Regions from separate parts of the Virgibacillus alimentarius genome, predicted to be linked through region 1. Evidence: riboswitches for the same ligand, from Rfam matches in the RefSeq annotation. Region 1 holds a riboswitch; the other holds the start of a gene.

Region 1 (7,816 bases):
ACACTTGCCAAGTGGGAATGGGGAGATTATCACCAAGTGACGTTTTCTCATCCTTTATCAGAAGCCAGTTCGATTTTAGCCTTCTTCTTTAATCCTGAAGACCCAATTCCTGTTGGAGGAAGCAGTGTCACTCCAATGGCGGCAAGTTATGACACCGAAACAGGAATTGTTGATCATGGTGCATCCTGGCGATTTGTCATTGACGTTAAAGACATGGCAAAAGGATATCACATCGTTGGACCAGGCCAGTCCGGTCATTTCAAAAGCAAGTGGTATCACGACCAAACAGAAGACTGGGTCGAAGGAAATTACCATGTAACCGACCTAAAGGAGAAAAAAGGAAAAGAACTTATCTTATATTGAAGGTGCCTGTCACTTCCCGAATAATGTCGTTTTTTGTCGAAATATAAAATTAACGGAGGGGTATTGTCATGAGAAATAAGGAAATGTTGTTGATTCCTGGACCAACGCCCGTCATTGATTCGATCTATGATGCGCTTGGTCAGGAAACATGGAGCCACACGGATCCACGGTTTGCGGAGATTTATAAAAATGCAATTGAGCAAACCAAACAATTGCTTCAGACGGATGGAGAGGTTTTTGTGATCGGAGGATCCGGTACATTAGCAATGGAAATGGCGATTCTGAATACAGTATCCGCGGGGGAAAAGCTTCTAGTCGTCAGCAATGGCTATTTCGGGGATCGCTTTATGAAGTTAGGTGAGGCATTTGGTATTGATATTGACGTGGTACAGGCTGCGTGGGGCGAGTCCGTTACCGCAGCAGAAGTAGAAGCGAAATTAAAAGAAGATACGTATAAAGCAGTGACAATCACGCACGCAGATACATCAACAGGTGTTGCTGCCGATTTAGATGAGCTCGTTCCGGTTATTAAAAAGCACGAAGCACTGGTGATTTTGGATGGTGTTTGTGCTACCGCTGCGATGGAAGAGGATATGAGCAAAGGACATGGCCTAAACAATGAAAAGATTGACGTTATTTTAACAGGGTCACAAAAAGCAATTGGCGTACCACCAGGCATTGCAGTAGTCGCCTTTAATCAGAGTGCACTGGACGTCCGCAGGCAAATGAAGCATGTTCCGGCTTATTATACAGATATTTATAATTGGCTGCCGATTATGCATCAACCGCAAAATTACTTTGCTACACCACCTGTCAATTTAGTGTACGCCTATAACGAAGGGATGAAATTGGTGCTGGAAGAAGGCATGGAAAAAAGGCATGAGCGCCATTTAAGGTTTTCAAAAGGTGTAAAAGCGGGATTAGCGGAATACGGAATGAAAGCATTAGCGGATGAAAACGTAGCTGCAACTACATTAACCTGTATCCTATATCCAAAGGGAGTGGAAGACACTCAGTTCCGAGCTAAACTAGCAGAAAAAGGAGTTGTCGTCGCAGGCGCTCTTGCACATTTATCAGGAAAAGCCTTCCGGATTGGACACATGGGCAACACGACAAAAGAAATGCTCAAAGAGGCAGTGCGTCTCATTGGAGTCACACTGCAAGAAATGGGACATGATGTAAACATCGAAAAAGCACAAGAACAATTTGAACAAGCATTCAGCAAACAAACTGTTTAGGTGCCTGTCACTTCCCGATTTTTGTCATATATTGTCGAATGATAGATGTAAAAATACTCCTCATCCAAATGTTCGATGAGGAGTATTTTTTGCCTCAGCATAGTTCCCTCCGCCCTCCTTACATGACGGGGAGGATACATGCGTTAGCAAAATTTCTAATCCAAGCAATTCGAATTCCTACACAACGATATTTAATAAAATACTTAGTGTAACAATACTCACTAGTGTCGAGATCAAGGTAATACTCGATACAAGTTCTGGCTCGGTATCGAATTCGATCGCATACATCGTTGTTGTCGCAGCAGTCGGCATCGCGGAAATAATAATGAGAACGGAAGCAATAATCGGATCCATATCCACCATGAATACAAATAGCGCAGCCACGATAGGTGCGACAATCATTTTTAACGTTACCGCTGATGAAACAACTTGCCAGTTAAGCTTCAGTCCAGTTATCGAACCAAGTTGCATGCCAAGTACGATCATCATGACCGGGATTGCCGCGTCCCCAACCATAGACATCGTGGAGTGGACGGCTTCAGGGATTTCCACGGAAAAATAATGAAAAATAAATGCGATCATTGCAGCGTAAGTTGTTGGCATTTTCATTACGTTTTCAAGTGCCCGCCTCATTCCGCTGGTGCTTCTGGATGCATAATAAATGCCGAAAAAATTATTTTGCAAAGCCTGAACGACAATGATAAAAACGGAATATGGGACTGCTGCTTCCCCTACACTAAACAGCACAACAGGCAATCCGTAATTTCCCGAATTCATGAATCCAGTTGCAAGAATCGACGCGCTTTCGATCTGGGGTTCCCACTTGAAAATTTTTGCGAGTATTTTATTTAGGAAAACCATGATATAAAATAAAACAAACATATAAACGAGGATAACGATAAATCCACGATCAAACGTAGATTCATATAGAGTTGTAAATACTAGCGCAGGTGATAGAATGTACAGAGATACAGCAGAAACCGACTTTACATCCAGCACCCGGATCCGCTGCAGGATAAATCCCGATGCAAAAACAGCCATGATTGGTAAGATAACACTTAAAAACAAACCCATTTTTTAACATCTCCATGAATAGAACTAAAGAATAGTTTAGCATATTTAGAGAATAATGTGTTTTTATGTCCGTTGAATCATGGATGGCAATCGTTGATAGCATACATTTTTGTAAGAAAAAACTCCGTACATAACATAAAAATGATCACGGGCGCGCACATTGCCCCTGATCATTTTTCTTACCAAAGATATTTCTAATGAAAATCCTCACCCGCATTCTCACTTGCTTCCGCTTCAACCCGTTCCATAAACTCTCCCATCGCACTATAACCCTGCTGCTGGAGATACCAGTTGTTCGCAGCGGCTTCAATGAGTCCAGCTACATCTCTTCCCGGTTGCAGCTGAATTTCAATAAATGGAATAGGTACCCCCATATATTCTGAATACTTTTGCTCGAGTTCCAGTTCGTTATTTAAATCATCCGCTTTCCATTTCGTGAGTTTGATATCTAATGTAATTCTTGTCTCATCCTGGAAAGCTTTGCGTCCGTAAATACGCACTACATTTAAAAGCCCGATACTGCGCAGAGCAAGAAATTCCCTATTTGTTTCGTTATGTGTGCCAAGTAGGGTCTGTGGACTGAGTTTTTTTAGCACAATCATATCATCTGCTACCAGTCGGTGCCCACGGCGGATCAGTGTATGCGCGGTTTCACTTTTGCCAACGCCCGAATCCCCGCGCAAAAGGATGCCGATCCCTGAAACATTGATACAAACACCGTGCACCGCTGTCTCTTCTGAAAGGGTTTTAATCATATGCGCATCTACCTTTGGAATAAATTCGGCAGTTGATTCCTTAGTCCATAATAATGGGATGCCTTCCTCGGTGCAAAACTTTGTCAAATACTCTAATCCCCCTTGTCCATGAGTAACAATAAAACATGGAGGGCGATACTTTACAATGTTTCCAATCCGGTGTTTTCGTTCTGCTTTCGTTAATTTATGTAAGTAGGTGATTTCTTTTCTGCCCAGCACTTGTACACGGTCCATCGGGAAAAAATCAAAATATCCAACAAACTCCAATCCCGGCCGATGTGCCTTTGGCTGGGTAATGTTTCGGTCCAATTGCTCCTTACCAGCAAGAACCTTCAAAGAAAACCTTTTCACCAAATTCCTTATTGTAATCCTCTTCATATCCGTAAACACTCCCAAAATAACTATATCACGGATAGGGGTCCTTGTCTAAAGAGGTCAGATCCCGCCTGAATTTGTCGAATCATCAAGAGGGATCTGTCTTTCTAAAAACTACTCTTCTGAAGGTACAATCGCTTCAATTTCGGTCCAATCGAATGTGCCTTCTTTGATTTTATCTTTGCGTTCTTTTGTAATGATATCCGTTGGTTTATCCCCTTTCGGCCAATCATCATCATGTCCTTCCCATTCGGGTCTTTCCTTCGATAAAATAAATGCAGCAAGGTCAGCAGCTTCTTGATCTGTTAAAGGATCTTCACCGCCAGGAGGCATATTATTTTGGATAAATCCTGCCATTTTTGACATACGCCCCATGCCAGCACCATCATTGAAAGAATTTTCTCCCCAAAGGGCAGGACCAGTATTTGGATCTATCCCTGAACCATCTGTAGCATGGCATGTCATACAGTTCTTTTCTTCATATAATGCTTCTCCATTTGCTACATTTGGCTCCGGAATTTCTTCCATTGTATTTTGCATGCGCCAAGGAATATCTTCTCCAGTCTCTATTCCCTCAGAGATGTAACTCAAATAAGCAACAATAGCACGCATTTCTTTACTTTCATGGTCTATTTTTTCCCCGTTCATACTGCGAAGCATACATCCATTAATCCTGTCCTGAATGGTAAAGACAGCATCTTCCCGCGGACGGTACTGCGGGAATTGTGTCGTAACCCCTACCATCGAGGATACTTTGTCCTTCCCGCCATCAGCATGACAGCTTTGACAGGACAGCTCATTTCCAACCTCCTCTGCCAGCACGGTGTTTGTTTCATTAAAAACTTTTTCGCCGTACTGGATCATCTCGGTCATTGGATCATCTTCATCCAAATCCTCAAGTGATGGTGGATCATAGGCGAGTTCCTCCTTTCCTGTTTCTTGTTGGTTGCCCTGGGTTTCAGTTTGGGCGTTTTCATTTTTGTCTTTAGAACATGCAACAAATATAAGTGTAAGTACAACGAATAGTAGGGAAATTTTCAACATGTTCGATCTTTTCATTTCTTTTTCCTCCCTAAATTGAATTTTCCTTACACCAATATTTTAACAATTCATAATTAACCTGTGTGAATTTTGGCAACGCTATCGCCCGGTGTGCGAATATAGTCATAAAGTAGCCATAAAATAGACAAAAAGGTGCCTGTGACAAAAAGGTGCCTGTCACTTCCCGAATTTTGTCGAAGGATATTTGTAGAAAATATGCTAAAATGCTCATAATTTCGTTTCTAATATTAGCTAGATTGTGTATAATAAGAGAATAGCAGATTCACGAGCAAGACAAGTGATTATAAAAAATAAACATTTTGCTGAAGAAAGGCAAATTTTTTTATGTACAGAAGGGGAATTGAATAATATGGGAAGGTCAAAAAGAAGAAAGTCGAAAAAAATCTGGTTAATTCCACTGGCAATCCTACTTTTACTTGTGTTAGGGATAGGTGGCTATGCTTTTTCTCTCTATAATAACGCGAAGAATACCGTAAATAATAAAATGCATGATCCGGTAGATTCGATTGATTTAAATGAAACGAAAAAGAAAATTAAGGCAAGCAAATCTCTAAATATCCTGTTAATGGGTGTTGATGCCAGAGGAGCTGATAAAGGCCGTTCCGATGCCTTAATGGTCCTAACGCTAAATCCTAAGACGGACAGTATGCAGATTGTCAGCATTCCCAGGGACACAAGAGTAGAAATAGCTGGTAGAGGAACACAGGATAAAATTAACCATGCCTATGCATTTGGCGGCGCTGATATGGCCGTTAATACGGTAGAAAATTTCCTTGATGTTGACATGGATTATTATGTAAGCATGAATATGGAAGGAATGGAAGAGCTCGTCGATCAACTTGGCGGTATTACAGTAGAAAATGATATCGAATGGCAAGATAAAAAGTATCATTTTACCAAAGGAACGACAGAGTTGGACGGGGATAAAGCGATGCATTTTGTCCGCATGCGTAAGCAAGATCCAAATGGCGACTTTGGAAGAACAACGCGTCAGCGCAAGGTCATTCAGGGAATTATTGATAAAGGTGCCAGCATCGGATCTGTGACGAAGTTTGACGGCATGATTGATATCCTTGGAAATAATATGGCTACAAATATGGACTTTGATGATATGAAAAAGCTGTTTTCCGATTATAAAAATACAAGAAAGAAGACGGAGAACTATCAGATGGAAGGAACCGGAACGAACATTGGCGGAGTCTACTATATGCAGGTGGATGACGCAGAAATTCAAAAAGTGCACAGCATGATTAAAGATATGAAAGAGTGATCGAATCCAAAGAAAGCTTTCGCAGGACGAAAAAGAAGTGTTAGCATTTTTGGAGACAGACTCCGCTCGAAATTTTGTTGAGTATTTTCTAGGAATATGCATATGCAAAAGCTGTTGACTTAATCAGACGACGGTGATATGATAAATCACAATTCAATAATTCTTATCAAGAGAAGTTGAGGGATATGGCCCGATGACACTTCAGCAACCTCTGATTCCGATCAGAAAGGTGCTAATTCCACCAAGTATTATGCTTGGAAGATAAGAGCGGACACGGACTGTAAATCGTAACCCTCTTTTCTTCCGGGAAAAGGGGGTTTGTTATTGGCAAAAAACCGTATCGATGAAAATCGTTTAAGATGTTGTAAACTTAATTCCAACTAAATCAATGTGTAATATCGAATTAAAAATTTAATCACAGAACAGGAGGGATGATCGTATGAGCGAAGTCATTCTATTATCCGGAAGTCCATCTGAACATTCACGATCACACCATGTACTGCAATATATAGGAACATTGGTGGAAGCGGAAGGGTATCGTATCAAACATATTTCCATTCGAGATATTCCAAAGGAAGATCTATTTCTAGGAAGGTATGACAGTCCCGCTGTTGCAGAAGTAAGTAGAACGTTAGAAAAAGCAAGTGGGGTTATCGTTGGTTCTCCCGTTTACAAAGCAGCATACTCTGGCGTTTTAAAAGCATTACTGGATCTGCTTCCGCAAGATATCCTGCAGCATAAACCGGCGCTTCCTATCATGACAGGCGGTAGTCCATCCCACATGCTGGCACTGGAATATACATTGAAACCGGTGCTCGCTACATTGAAAGGACAGACATTAAAAGGGGTTTATTTGCTTGACCGTCAAATCGATCGCAAACTGGAAAATCCGATTGTGGATGAAGATGTTTTAAATCGAGCCAAGAAGCAGGTGCAGTATTTAATCAGTATATTAAAAAAGCAGGAAGCCGCTCTGAATGCTTCCTATCTATAAAAAGATTGATGAGGAGGTATGCCATCGTGGTGAAAAAAAGAATTTTGTTAAATGCGTTTGAAATGAATTGTTCCGGTCACCAATCATGTGGAATGCTGTGTGTTGCTCGTAAAAAAATAGAAGATATATAAGGGTCCGAGAATCGGTAATGGATTCTCGGACTCCCATCTTCTTTTATTTCAATTTTTTCTATTAGTTTGTGGAGCATTTCTTCATCAAGGATAGGGTTTTGAACAAATTGTTCAATTTGTTGGATTAGTTTGGTAAAATCAATCTTTTGCTTTTGCTGAAGTAATCCCATTTCTAATTTAACCTTTTCCTCATTTAGTTTTGCAATCTGATTTCCATTATCTTCAATAAGCAATCTATATTCATCGTCATGTATTTCACCCCGTATTTTCATGCGAAGTGCAGCAGTTTTGTCTTTCTTGATGTTCTCAATCTCCTTGAGAATTTTAGCAAGTCGCTTCTGATCACGCTGAACGCAAGTTGTTATCTTTTTCTCAATATTTTTTTGAATGGATTTTGTGGAAAGCTCCGAAAACATTTGTTTTATATCTTCTGAAATTGCCTTAATCAAAACATTTTCCCGTACAAGATGGCTTGAACATTGTGTATGGCCATGTTTATTATATGTTCCGCAAATATATCCTTTGCGATTTGCTTTAAAGTGCATACTCTTACC
Region 2 (7,816 bases), on a different contig from region 1:
ATAATGAACATGATAATAGCGTTATGAATCTAAATGTTGATAAATCGGAAGAACCCATTACGCAACTTAAATAGGCAAGAACATTACTTCCGATCGTGGGTCGTTGAGGATTATGAAAAGTAGGAAGTAACATGTTGCTAGGCTCAAGGATAAAAAAACACCAGCACGGAGATCGCCCCAAAAGTTAGAGTAAAAGAATTTAACTTTTGGGGTGCAATCCATTAGTGCTGGTGTTTTTCTTTCATCATCTTTGTAAGTTTTTTATCGTCATGATTATTTTTTATAAACATGTAGAGAGAGGCACCGAAAATACTGATATATCCGATCACACTCCAGACATCTGGAACCTGGCCAAACAAGACAATACTGATCAAAGCTGAGTAAACAACTGTTGAATAGAAGAAGATGGATATTTCTTTCGCTGGTGCGTATTTGTACGCTACCGTAATTCCAAATTGCCCAACAGTTGCAAACACCCCAGCTGCAAGTAGATAAATCCACTGCTTTACAGTCATTGGTTCATAAAAAATGATAACAAATGGCAATAAAATCATCGTAGTGAAAAAAGAAAAATAAAAGACTACGGTATAAAATTGTTCCCTATTTCCAAGTACGCGCAGTACTGTATATGCCCCTGCAGCAAACACTGCTGAAAGGATTCCCATCAAATACGGTACAGTATCTACGTTAAATGCAGGCTTTATGATGAAAAGCGTTCCTGCAAACGCGATCATAATCGAAATCATCTGGAAACGTCTTACATGTTCTTTTAAGAAAATGGCTGCAAAAATGATTGTCAAAAATGGACTCATTTTATTGAGCATATCTGCATCAGACAAAACAAGATGATCAATGGCATAAAAATATAAAATGATTCCCAGCGCACCAAGGGAAGACCGTAGTAAAAGCGCTTTTTGATTTTCTCGTTTCCCAAACAATCGCTCTTTATAATGCTTCACAAAGCCGAATGCAATAATCATTGACACAGCATTGCGGAAGAGTGTTTTTTGCACGGTTGGCACATCGCCTGACAGCTTTACAAATGCCGCCATAAGCGCAAATCCCAGCGCTGATAATAATAACAAGATGATTCCTTTATTTTTGTCACTCATAAGCTCCTCCAATTAATCGTATGTTTCCTCACCTGTCTTATCTTAATACAAAAAAGATGCTTTTGGTAGTGAAGCGGGTTGAAGGAGGTTTGAAGGAAAAAAAGATTAGGGAAGTCTTTTACGAATCGAAAAATAAAATCAAGTGGTGCAGTTAATCTGTTATAATTTTAATAGTATGAAAGTTCATGTATATAGTATTTATATATAGTAGATGAATGGAAGATTACATTCTGCAAAGGGGGAAAACGATTGATTAAATTATTTCTTCATTTGGAAGGGCTTTTTGTACTACTAATCAGTGTATATTTTTATTCTGAGAATCAATTTAGTTGGCTTTTATTTATTTTGTTATTATTTAGTCCTGACTTATCAATGCTCGGTTACTTGGTCAATAATCGAACTGGCTCTATCTGTTATAACTTGTTTCATACATATATTTTAGCCATTATATTGATCATGGTCGCAGTAATATCATCATTGGAATGGATATTAGCATTAGGTTTAATCCTATCCGCTCATATCGGTTTGGATCGAACATTGGGTTACGGACTCAAATATCCGAGTGAATTTAAGGATACACATTTCAATCGGGTATAATAAACGGTTATTAATATGAAGAGGAATTCCATTATGAAGAAAAAACACAAAAGTTATGTAGAGCCTGTTTGCTATTAATGTTTATTTTACCAAATGTTGTCTCTGTTGGTTTGGGCATAGAACTTATTATTCATGCAGTAGCTATTGAAAGAAAGCCGAAGTAACACATTGGAACTATTACTTAGTCTTTCTTATACTTTCCTAAACCGTTCCCCACTAAATTTTTCGCTTTTTTATCAATGGCTCGAGCTTGCGAGTAGCCCGACCAATTGGAATACGCCGCCGGTAACTACATAAGAATGATAACGATACCTTCTTCTGAAAGTGTGATTAGATAAACGAAAATTATTACCAAGCCCATGTAGTACCCAGCTGTAGTTGTAACAGTAGGATTTTCCACCTAATCCGGTGCATCTTTTCTCTAACGATCAGATTCATTCTATTGTCTACTTATTTAGCATTATAACAATATTAAAAATATTCTTTTTATGATATGATGGACATGTTCTATTAAGCTATGAGGGAGGGATTGAATGAAGAAATTGTCTAAACTATTCATCACCATTTTGGTTGCGGTTGGACTAGTTATATTACCAACCACGCTGAAGGTGGAAGCATCACCACCGAGCAAACCAGCATCACAGGCATTTGATAATAAGATTGTTAAAAAAATTGACAAGGAAAAGATTTATAATCATGTTTATGAACTGTCTGTTGATATTGGTATCCGTGTGGCAGGTACAAAAGAAGAAAAAGAAGCGATCGATTATATTGTATCCCAATATCAATCGTATGGTCTGGATGTGGAAGTTCAACCATTTGAATTTCAAAGACGTGAAGATGGAGAGATTGTGACGAAAACTTCCCACAATGTGATCGCTACGAAAAAGGCACATAAAAATCATGACACAGGGGAAATCATCTACGTAGGGTCCCATCATGATTCGGTTCCTGGATCACCTGGTGCAAGTGATAATGCTTCGGGAATAGGGGTGAACATGGAAATAGCCCGAATTCTAAGCAAAATGCCGACAACATCTGAAATACGTTTTGTGACATTTGGTGCAGAAGAACTTGGCTTGCTTGGTTCGAAGCATTATGTTTCTACATTAACCGAAGATGAAAAGAATCGTTCAATGGGCATGTTTAATTTTGATATGGTCGGCAGTGAAAATGCAGGGGAAATGATCATGTTTACCGTAGATGGCGAGCGAAACATCATAACAAATACAGGAGCATCATCAAGCTTGCGTGTTAGTGATTCACTTACATATGGACAAGTTGGCAGAAGTGATCATCAGTCATTCCATGACGCGGGAATCCCAGCTGCGGTTTTTAGTTATGCACCATTAGAGCCGGAATATCATCAACCAACAGACACAATTGATAAAATCAGCAAAGAGAAAATGGAAGAGGTGGCAAAGGTCGTTTCAGCTAGTATCTATCAACTAGCAAGAAAACAAACGCCTGCTCTGGATCATTCAAATGTGGCACCTGAGCCAGTTGAGCCACCATATGAAGACCGTCCTTTATAAGAGAACAGAAGAAATCCGCGGAAGAATTGAGTTCCGCGGATTTCTTTTTGAAGAAAAGGACGTTATTTTCTATTTTCTATCTATGTGTTATGTTTATCCATTTCATAATAGCCGTATTTTTCACCGTAATATTTATTATAGCGCATTTTGAACTTTCCAAAAAGATATACAACGAGTACTTTCAAAATAGCATATCCAGGTATCCCAAGGATAACACCAACGATTCCAAATAAATTCCCAGCAACAAGTAAAACAATGATAATGGTAAGCGGATGAATTTGCATCGTGCGCCCCATAATATTTGGTGAAACAAAATGCCCCTCCAGAAATTGAACAGCTGCCCATACGATTGCAAGTTTCAGTAGCATAAATGGTGAATGAACGATTGCAATAATAATAGCAGGGGAAATGGCGATAATTGGCCCTAGGTAAGGAACAACACTGGTAACAGCAGCAATGGATGCAAGGATAATGGCATAATCCAAACCGATGATTAAATAGCCAATATATAAAAGGATGCCAATGCAAGAAGCAACAATGATTTGACCGCGAATATAAGAGCCTACTTGTACATCCATGTTATGGAGAATTTGGTTAACGTCCTTCCTGTTTTTGGGCGGAATTAACTGCAGGCAATATTCTTTAAATTTTGTTCCATCTTTTAATAGGAAGAAAAGAATAAATGGAAACGTGAAAATTGCAACAAAGAAATGGGTTACAGTGCTTGCAACATTTCGAATTCCTTCCATTGCACCACCGAGATTTTCACTTAACTTACTGGTCAGATCACTTAAGTTAGTAACAACCCATTCATATCCTTCATCGTAAAAAGGACCTAAAAAGGAATGACTAATCCATCCTCTGAATCCCTCACTCATTTGCTGAAGATAGTTCGGAAAATTACTGGTAAGATCCTTAATCTGAGATTGGATTGTCGGGGCAATCAGCAGGATGATACCTGTTAACAGACCAGCAATTCCTAAAATAATAATAATAATTCCCCAAATTCGCTTCACATGCAGACGCTCCAACAAATTGACAATCGGATTCATTAAATAATAAGCAATAAAAGCAAGGATGATGGGAGCAGCTACCGTTGAAATAATGACAATAAACGGATAGAAAATAAAGGAAATTTTATTATATATAAAAATCGCTATTCCTAGTAATATCACAACCATCAGGATAAAAATCAGGTCCCTGCTTCCTATAAATTTCATAAATCGGGTTAATGATTTCTTTTCCATATATATCACCTTTTAACAAGAGTGTTTCATTTTGCTTAATCATATTATAGATGAAGTGTCGGAGCATGTCACTTCTGAATTGTTTGAGTTGATTTAAAGGATGAACGTTTACTTGGATCGAAAGAGAAAAGTAGTAGGCAAATGGAAAACGATTGATAGCAACAAAACTTACTTTTAAATGACATAGATAGACAATCTTTTTCGGATGATATCGAATAAAGGTATAAAATATTACATTTTCTTTTCAAATAGGGGCTCTTTTTTTGAAGTTGTAACATTTTGTCATATTTTGTTACCGAAACGTATTATTATCATAACCTTTTTAATAGAATTTTTTGCTAGAATATGTACTAACGGTAAAAATCTACCAATAGTATACGTAAAAAATGGGAGGATACATAAATGTTTAAAGGTAAATATTCTGTTCGGAAGTATATTGTAACTACGGTTTTGGCAACATCTTTTGCTTTAGCACCAATTATGTCTGGAAGTGTACTAGCATACGGAGGCCCTGCTGCCGATACAAGCGCGAACCAGACATCAGAAACTACGCAAGTAGAAGAAAACAATGCACAGGAAGCAGTACAAGCGGAAGAGACAAATGCTTCAACGTTAAGACCGGGTGACAGCGGGCCAGCAGTTAGTGATTTACAGTCTAAATTGCAAAATCTCGGATACAGTCTAAATATTGATGGAATCTACGGTCCAGCTACAGAATCAGCAGTAAGAGATTTACAAGGAAACAGTGGAATTCAAATTGATGGAATTGCAGGACCAGCAACGTTTAATGCATTAAATCAAAATCCTTCTAATGCTACTCCTACTAATGAAACTGTAGAAGAAAATAATGCACCAGAAGAGAATGATGAAGATGTAACAATTCAAGAAGCACCACAGCAACAAGTAAAACCACAAACTCTTTCATTATCCGGTTCTGGCGACGCTGTTTCTACCGCACAAAGTTTAGTAGGAACACCTTATGTATGGGGAGGTACAACTCCTGCTGGATTTGACAGCAGTGGATTTGTTACCTATGTACTCAAGCAGGAAGGTGTAAATGTTGGTAGAACTCATGCAGATATGTGGGCAAGTGGTGGTCAACATGTAAGTAATCCGAGCCCAGGCGATGTTGTATTCTTTGAAAACACTTATAAATCTGGGGTTTCTCATAGTGGAATCTATGTTGGAAATGGCCAAATGATTCATGCTGGTACAGAAGCTACGGGTGTGGAATATGCAAATAAGAATGATTCATATTGGGGCCCTAGATACATCGGAGCTAAATCATTTTAATTCAATCAAAATAATGCATAAAGGACTGTATCGTCAAAACGATGCAGTCCTTTTTGATATGATATAAGTTTAATGATTTTATGGATAGAATAAAGTTAAGTTACTTATTCTATACGCCTGATGCAGCCTGATTTGTCACATTGACGACAGAAGTACCTGCTAAGGTATCTTTTACCGGACAAATAGCATCTACATGGGAAAGAAGCTGTTCGATATTTTCTTTTGGCGAAGGTGAATCAATGTTTACTTTGTAGCGAACTTCCTGGTACCCTGGTCGGACATCAGGATTGATTCCGAGAAAACCATCGGGATCAAGATCGCCTTCCAGCTGAACGTCTAATCCATTTACTTCCACATCAAATTTTTGGGCAAATGTGACCACAAGCACATTAATGCAACCCCCTAATGCAGAAAGTACATATTCTACCGGATTTGCCCCTTTGTCTGTACCACCCAATTCCTTGGGTTCATCAATAATAACTTCTTTTCCATTGACATTTGCAACAGATAATACTCCTTCACCAGACCATTTTACTTCAGAGATAAATGTAGTATTAGCCATTAAAAGTCCTCCTTCATTGATTATATTGATAAAAATACTTGGTTTATCTTAAAAGCTCACCGCCTTTCTCTTCTTATTCATCAGAAGGGAATTAAAAAATCCCCTTCTGATGAATAAGAAGAGGTTTACATGAATCTGATCCTCTTCCTATCTTTCAGACATTACATATAGTCTGCTGGAATTGGCACAGTACTTTTGTTTAAGCCTGTTGCCGAGGTATCATGGGGCCATTCCCTCCACCTCTCTTGATAAGAAACTGCGTTATTCAATTTTTCCAGTTCTTATTTATTGTTTTAATGCCTGGCTGTCTTTTATCCTTAACTTTTTCTGTTGTATCTATTTGCGTAATTTCCCCATTTTGCACTGTAATCATAATGGATCCATATTTCATTTTTTCAAGAGATGTTTTGATGTGTTCAAATTGTAAATGCGTTAGTTTACTCATCATGGTTCCGCTCCTTTTAAATTAAGCAATCGACTTTTTTTATGCGATCGTTTTAGATTCGGTAGATCAAAACAGCAGCAAAACAAAAACCCTCTTCTAAAAATAAGAAGAGGGTGGAGATCCATTTTTATATTGCTCTTCTTATTTTTCAAGTAAGCTACTTGCTGGAATTGGCACAGTGCCTTATAGCCTGTTGCCGAGGTATCATGGGGCCAGTCCCTCCACCTCTCTGAATAAGAAAGTTTTGATATGAAATTGTATCATTTTATATAATATACATGGAATTTTTCCATTTGTCAAATTCCTTTTAAAAATGAGCAACGGAATGCATTTTACGCTCCGTTATGTAACTAAAATGCGCATGTCATTGGCCATTTTATCAACAACAGATTCGGTAAACTCTTTTGTGGTTTTTGGAATGAATGATTTTAATATGGGATTAACGACCGGTGCCATCATTCCTTTAGCAGTTATGTCGAGACAGCCGGTTATTTCAGTTTCACGGCCACTTAATTCTTTTGCTAAAAAATAACCGTTGCCCTTAAAGTTTTCACTTAATCCGGTTAACTGAAAGGTGACCTTCGTAGGTTCCTCCCACTTGATAATCTCAATCTTCAGATGGACGGTTTTTTGCACGATCCCGATGTCACCTTTGAATTTCCAGGTTGATTCCCTATCATTAATGATCTCGTGTTCCATATAACCGGGTACGAGGGGTGCCCAATTATTCATATTACTAACAAAAGACCAAACAAAGTCAATGGGAATGGTTATTGTTGAATCATGCAGACCTTTTGGCACAGAAAATACCTCCTTGATGTTGAGTTCCATATTGATTGCTGCCATTGAGTATATGTCTGCTTGGAAGCGAATAGAACATTTTCAAAGAAAGCATCTGTGAAAATGGAATAAGCGTATGTTTTGGATGCAATATATGGCTATAACCTGTAACCATATTGACAATGATACCTCATTAGGATAAAATGAATGACAGTCAGTCATTATGAGTTGGGAGCTGTTTTGAT

The links. A riboswitch is a leader RNA that binds a small molecule or an ion and turns the genes downstream of it on or off. The one in region 1 is predicted to bind S-adenosylmethionine.
Region 2: another riboswitch for S-adenosylmethionine. It lies ahead of J2Z81_RS10555 (OsmC family protein); the one in region 1 lies ahead of ssuE (NADPH-dependent FMN reductase).

The regions. Positions count from the first base shown of each region.
Region 1 is NZ_JAGIKX010000014.1:20,294-28,109, reverse strand. Features, by position in the region: gene J2Z81_RS08715 (penicillin acylase family protein) at 1-363, shown strand, start outside; gene J2Z81_RS08710 (pyridoxal-phosphate-dependent aminotransferase family protein) at 432-1,601, shown strand; gene J2Z81_RS08705 (AEC family transporter) at 1,779-2,675, opposite strand; gene hprK (HPr(Ser) kinase/phosphatase) at 2,870-3,808, opposite strand; gene J2Z81_RS08695 (c-type cytochrome) at 3,920-4,864, opposite strand; gene J2Z81_RS08690 (LCP family glycopolymer transferase) at 5,145-6,137, shown strand; SAM riboswitch class I at 6,298-6,405, shown strand; gene ssuE (NADPH-dependent FMN reductase) at 6,577-7,131, shown strand; gene J2Z81_RS08680 (recombinase family protein) at 7,208-7,816, opposite strand, start outside.
Region 2 is NZ_JAGIKX010000020.1:40,224-48,039, forward strand. Features, by position in the region: gene J2Z81_RS10525 (hypothetical protein) at 1-74, shown strand, start outside; gene J2Z81_RS10530 (DMT family transporter) at 222-1,112, opposite strand; gene J2Z81_RS10535 (DUF4260 domain-containing protein) at 1,362-1,709, shown strand; gene J2Z81_RS10540 (M28 family peptidase) at 2,243-3,244, shown strand; gene J2Z81_RS10545 (AI-2E family transporter) at 3,325-4,491, opposite strand; gene J2Z81_RS10550 (C40 family peptidase) at 4,894-5,784, shown strand; gene J2Z81_RS10555 (OsmC family protein) at 5,894-6,346, opposite strand; SAM riboswitch class I at 6,491-6,601, opposite strand; gene J2Z81_RS10560 (YezD family protein) at 6,612-6,791, opposite strand; SAM riboswitch class I at 6,930-7,031, opposite strand; gene J2Z81_RS10565 (CoxG family protein) at 7,134-7,592, opposite strand; gene J2Z81_RS10570 (TetR family transcriptional regulator) at 7,815-7,816, shown strand, end outside.